Regions from separate parts of the Alkalimarinus coralli genome, predicted to be linked through region 1. Evidence: predicted binding sites of a transcription regulator. Region 1 holds the regulator's gene; the other holds the start of a gene.

Region 1 (3,185 bases):
AAATGACAGAGATTATGTATTCGCTCAATAAAGCCTTTACGCTACAAAATGAACAAGAAGGCACCTATGTCATTGAACTGGAGAAAGTGCCTGCGGATGATGCAATTATTGCGCTGATAAAAGGCTTGGGCTTTAACCATATTTGCCTCGGCACCCAGAACAGGGATCAAGGCCCTATTGATTTTGATTTTTTAGCCGACCAGGTAAAAATATTCAAGCAGTATGGCTTCAAAACGGTCAACGTACGATTTCTTACCAGACAACATGAGTCATGCGAACAGCTCAGTGAAAAACTGGAAGGGTTAATTGGTATCGACCCGGATACCATTTACTTAATAGACGAAGAAGAGCGTCAATCAGTCCTTTCAGGCGTCGAAGCCGAAGAGACAACCACCTGTGACTGTCATAAAGAGTTTGAAAACAGGCTTATTGAAGCAGGGTTCCAGAAACTGAATCATGTTAAATTCTCAAGGGACAATTCAGTGTCCAAGGGTATATCCGGTGATTTAGTTGGCATAGGTTTAGGCGCGACCAGCCTAATTGAAAACTCGTTTTCTCATAACGTCGACCAGCTTGATCAGTACTACCAGAAACTACAAAGTGGTCAGCTGCCTTTTGGTTATGGAGGTTATATCCGCCCCAAGTACTAACCCTTATTAGACTAAAGTATTAGTTCCTGCAATTTGCCTCCTTATCCTTCTATATCTAGTAAGTTTATATGCTAGAATTGCCTCATCTATGTTCCAAAAAGCATAAAAATTGATTATCCTGATGGAATAAAAGCTATTAACCGAGTAAAGCGAAGATGAGTGAGAAAATAGCAGCTATTGATCCGCAACCAGCAACAGGTATCCATCAGTCCTGCTTACAGTGCAGTCTGAGCAACCTGTGCATTCCAATTGCAGTTAACAAAGATGACATTGATCGCCTTGAAGACCTCATAAAACAAGGGAAGACGATCAACCGGGGAGATCATATTTTCAAGGAGCACTCCCCCTTTAAATCTTTATTTGCAGTTCGTAGCGGCGCAATTAAAACCTACTCAGTTACCGAAGATGGTGAAGAACAGGTAACCGGTTTTTACCTCCCTGGAGAGATAATTGGTCTCGATAGCACCAATACAGATTCGTACAGCTGTTCAGCAAAAGCACTTGAACGCGCCAGCGTCTGCGAAATTCCTTTCGGCCAACTCGAAACACTGGCTGCTAAAATCCCAACACTCCAGCACCACTTTTTTTCGCTGATGAGCAAAGAGATTCAGGGCAGTCGGCAACTCACCATGCTGCTTAGTAAAAACACCGCTGAAGAGAGAATAGCCTCCCTGTTACTAAGCCTTTCCAGCCGATTCAAGCTACGCAAGCTGTCCGGCACACAGTTCCGACTCCCTATGCCCCGAAATGATATTGGCAACTATTTGGGACTTGCTGTAGAAACAGTAAGCCGGGTATTTACCCGTTTCCAAAAAAGTGGGCTTATTTCAGTTCAGGGGCGAGAGGTCATTCTTGAAGATATGGATGCACTTGTAGATATCGTTAAAAATCACGGCAAGTGTATGAAAGGCGAATAAATTCACACCTCCCCTCCCCGAAAAAGAGGCTTAATGCCTCTTTTTTTATATCTACTTATTAGTTACTCAAAACAACACAACAAAAAAATACCTCCTTATAGGTATCTTTAGTTAACTTGATTTATCTCATTTTATTTTCATTTCTCACACTTGCCACCAATAGCCGATATTATTTTATTGCGATATGTCAATTTAACAAAATTCACCATAGCTACACTGCGCCCATCACAACTTAATCACTTCGAAACTCAATCAGGGTAGCTATATGTTAAAAAATGCATTAACTTCATCTCTTGTTGCTGGTTCACTATTAATTAGCCAATCTGCTTTTGCTTATGAAGCAGGAGATATTTTCATTAAAGGCGGTATCGCAACTGTCGATCCCCAAGAATCCAGCTCAGACATTGTTATAAATACCCCGGCTCTGGGCCCTGCCACTGGTGCAAAAGTAGGCCTGAATTCTGATACCCAATTAGGATTAGTATTCAGCTATATGGCGACCGACAGAATCGGTATTGAGCTACTTGCTGCAACACCATTCAAGCACGACATTTCTGGCGCTGGCGCAATCTCAGGCGTTGGAAAACTGGGTGACACCAAGCACCTTCCACCAACGCTCAGTGTGCAGTATTACCTGGCAGAGCCAGACGCAAAGTTCCAACCTTATGTTGGAGCCGGTATCAACTACACTATTTTCTTTGACGAAGGAACTACAGATACACTAACAAACTCAATTGGTGCATTGGCAGGCCTGACTGGTACGCCAGGTGTGGTAGCCACAAGCACCAAGCTTGATATTGATGACTCAATTGGCGCTTCGCTACAAGCGGGTTTTAACTATGAAATCACAGAAAATGCCGGGCTAACCGCAGCTGTTTGGTGGATCAACATCGATGCCGATGCTGAAATTACCGCGCAAACCAATGTGGGAACAGTAAAAGCAAATGTTGATGTTGAAGTAGACCCTTACGTTTACATGCTAGGCGCATACTATAAGTTTTAAGCCTACAGTAAGTTTTAAGCCAAACACCAATAAGAGAACCTGGCCTTTAACAAGGTCAGGTTTTTTATTTAGAGATATTGGTTAAGGTCTACCCTTAAAGTCTTCAATCTTCAGACTCTATAACACGAAGAGCAAACAACCCACCCAGAAACGCAAAGAAAGCCCCCAGTACAACCATAACAACCGCCATCAATGTAATGCTACTATTTTCTGCCGAGGAAGTTACCGAAGCAACGCCCGCTAAGAAGCCAACAGCTGCGGCGTGCCACGCTTGCTTTTGATTTGCAATCGTACCTGTTAAAAGCCCTCCAAATGCCATCGTCAGGCAATAAACCAGCATTGCAAAGATAAACCAAATTTCTTGTTTATAGGTTGAGAAAAATACATAGTCACTCGCTGCCATGCCTATGTATGACGCTAGCAGCACATAAATAGCCTGGCCGAACAGCCCCACCAAGATCGTCACTACCAACCCGATAATAAGCGCTTTCCAACTGATCATTGAATTTATCCTGAAAATGGGAATTATTGTAAAGCTGAAGTGTATATTAGCGAGTGCTGGAAGGAATTGACTTACTACAGATCACTCAAGTTAAGATGTCACTCTTCGGAATA
Region 2 (3,185 bases), 670 kb from region 1:
AGAGACAGGGAGATAGTGCCCGTGGGTGCAATGGACGTATGGTGTGTAAAGCGGGCGCCTTTTTCACAAATTTTTTCCACCAGCTCTGGTTCATACTGAGCAATGCGCTGCATGTATCGGCTGTATTTTGCGTGCAATACCTTGCCTTTAACACGGTCACCCGCTTTAAAGCCGTCTTCTTTCATTTCAGGGCGCTTGCGGAGCATTTCTTCCGTTACAGTGAACTCTTCTTCCATGACTGGTGCTGCGCCTTTCTCTTCTGAAAGTGCTAATGCTTGCCTCCAGCCTTCGAGTGCCATCTCACGGTTTACTTCTTCAGTAAATTTAACTGATTCTTCGCCGCCGTAAGGTAGCTTTAACATGGTTAGAGCTGAGCCTAAGCCAAGAATGCCCATGCCGTGACGTCGCTTATTCAGTATTTCGTTACGCTGACCTTCAAGTGGAAGGCCATTGATTTCAACAACGTTGTCTAGCATGCGGGTGAAAATGGCGACCACTTTACGGTATTTTTCAAAGTTGAAAGTCGCTTGATCAGTGAATGGCTTCTCGACAAACTTGGTCAGGTTTACTGAACCTAACAGACAGCTACCATAAGGGGGAAGTGGCTGTTCGCCGCATGGGTTTGTTGCACGGATATTTTCACAAAACCAGTTGTTATTCATTTCGTTTACTTTATCAATCAGGATAAAGCCAGGTTCAGCGAAGTCATAGGTTGATGTCATGATGCTGTCCCAGATAAAGCGAGCTTTTACGGTGCTATAAACGCGGCAAGCGACCAGCCCTTCTTTATTGGTTACATATTGGTCTTTTACCGGAAACTCCCGGTATGTAAATTTGCTTTCATCCTTTACATCAAGGCCATCTTCATCCACCTCTTCTTGAGTAACAGGGAATGATAGCTTCCAGTCTGCATCTTCTTTGACGGCTTTAATAAAGTCTTCTGTGATAAGAAGCGACAGATTAAATTGGCGCAGTCGGCCATCTTCTCGCTTTGCTCTAATAAAATCGAGCACGTCAGGGTGGTGCACATCGAAAGTGGCCATCTGAGCGCCACGTCGTCCGCCGGCAGAGGATACGGTGAAACACATCTTGTCAAAAATATCCATGAACGAGAGAGGGCCAGACGTTGTTGCACCAGCGCCGGCTACGTAGGCACCTTTTGGACGTAATGTAGAGAACTCATAACCAATGCCGCAACCCGCTTTAAGGGTAAGCCCTGCTTCATGATTCTTGAAAAGGATGTCATCCATAGAATCATTAACGATGCCTGATACGGTGCAGTTGATTGTTGATGTGGCGGGCTTGTGCTCGCCTGCACCTGCATTAGACATGATTCGCCCAGCAGGAATTGCACCGTGTTCCAGTGCCCAAACAAACTCTTTGTGAACTTTATCCCTGTTCTTTTTGTTTTCAACTTCTGCCAGAGCTTTTGCTACACGCGAATAGGTTTCATTAATGTTGTTGTCAACCGGGTCACCATTCTTGGTTTTAAGCTGGTATTTTGTGCTCCAGATATCCAGTGAAGCGTCTTGCATCGGGATTGGTGTAGTGATTGGTTCAACTTTCGCGTTCATTTCAGCCCTCTAGCGACAAATATGTCAAATGGTTGGGGGCTACATGTTGTGTTAGTTGTTACTAACAGCGAACCCCCATATTTATTCGTTCTTTTAAGATCAAACGATATAAAAATAAAAAAATGGTTGTATTTTAAAGCGAATTAGGCGTTTGTTCTTATTAGTGGTTAAGAATTGGATGGAACCCAATATATCCGCTTTGATGTGGCTCAGTATAACACTATATGGTGTTATGTGAAGGTTGAATTTATAAATTTAATAGTAAAACTGTACCTCTTTAAGGGTTTTATACAGGTGCTGTTTGGCTTGAATGTTGCGAGAGGCCTAGAGTTGTATAGCTTGCCAATAAAGCTGATAAACAAAAAAAGACCAAGGCTATATTTTTCAAATGCTACTATATATTGTGTTTTGGGTTGTGCTAGCAAATCCCCTGAAATATAAATGGTTAAAGTTGGCGTATACGTCATATTTTTCTATTAAATGTGTACGGATGCACAAAAATACTTATTTTTGGTCATATATTATTCATATAAATAAGGTATTCTTTGATTTCATTTTCGGATGTGAACAAGTAGGTTCGTAACATTCTTAAAATGGCTGAAGAATAACAATGTCACAAACTGGCTGAGAGTAATCAACAACAAAAATAATAGATTAAAGGGTTTATACCATGATTAAAAATACGATAGCGGCGTTAACAGTATCAGCTCTGATGCTACCTTCACTGGATGCTTATGCATGGAAGCAGGACACTCACCGGCAAATAGTAGTTGACGCGGTCAACTATATGCAGGCTAACCCAGACACAACTGAGTATAACCGTCTTGCCGCAGTAGCAGCAGCTTCAGGGTACACGATTGACCAGTTTGCATTGGTGCTAGGGCAGGGCGCTTATGATGTTGATGACTTTGAGGATACCTTTATTTGTGGTGCTGTAACGGGGGATTGTCAGCAAGCGCCTGTTTGGGGTGCGGGCGCATCAATTGTTAAGTATACGTCTTATTGGCACTTCCAGAATCATACACAAGGAGGGGATGCTCACGGGAATGATTTAGGCGGGTACAATTACGACAAGTTAACTGTTTGGGGAACGATTGATAACCTCGCTGCTACATGGCTTTATGGCGATCACTTAGATGATGGCTGGGGAGGAATGCGAGGTTGGTTCTGGAGCGAAAACAGCAAGTACAATAGCTATGGGGTTACTGAGCGCAACTACCGACATGAAGGATCTTCTTCAAAATCAATGTATGCTGATTTCGAGAAAATTCCCTTTCAGCCGATTGATAACCTGGGTCAGTATTGGTACGAGCAGTTCAGTGCTCGCCCAACAGCGCAAACACTGGGCTTTGTTCTGCACACGACTGACTTGCTTCAGCCGCATCACACCTGGACAACATCTGACCTAAATCACTCAGGGTGGGAGTCATGGGTTGCTGATTACTACTTTAGTGAGAATCTTAACGACTTTAACAAAGTAAAGGCCGCTTTAAATGATTTCACGCCTATTGCTGATGGATCTAATGATATTCGTCCATTGCTTACAGAAGGTGGCGCGTTTTCATACTCGAACGGCGGTATTGTGTTAAGCAGCCAAAACCACAGTGATCG

The links. Region 1 encodes FNR, which switches genes on or off when oxygen is low (the NO sensors DNR and NnrR bind a similar motif). Its sites were predicted from a motif close to TTGATCTAGATCAA; they were not measured.
Region 2: MY523_RS09640 (adenosylcobalamin-dependent ribonucleoside-diphosphate reductase) is a predicted target of FNR. The motif match lies at 1,774-1,787, and genes of this name have one in related genera.

The regions. Positions count from the first base shown of each region.
Region 1 covers NZ_CP096016.1:2,853,596-2,856,780, forward strand. Annotated here, with positions in the region: gene MY523_RS12790 (hypothetical protein) at 1-650, shown strand, start outside; gene fnr (fumarate/nitrate reduction transcriptional regulator Fnr) at 806-1,567, shown strand; gene MY523_RS12800 (OmpW/AlkL family protein) at 1,833-2,570, shown strand; gene MY523_RS12805 (hypothetical protein) at 2,674-3,072, opposite strand; gene alr (alanine racemase) at 3,171-3,185, opposite strand, start outside.
Region 2 covers NZ_CP096016.1:2,179,127-2,182,311, reverse strand. Annotated here, with positions in the region: gene MY523_RS09640 (adenosylcobalamin-dependent ribonucleoside-diphosphate reductase) at 1-1,574, opposite strand, end outside; gene MY523_RS09635 (phospholipase C/P1 nuclease family protein) at 2,245-3,185, shown strand, end outside.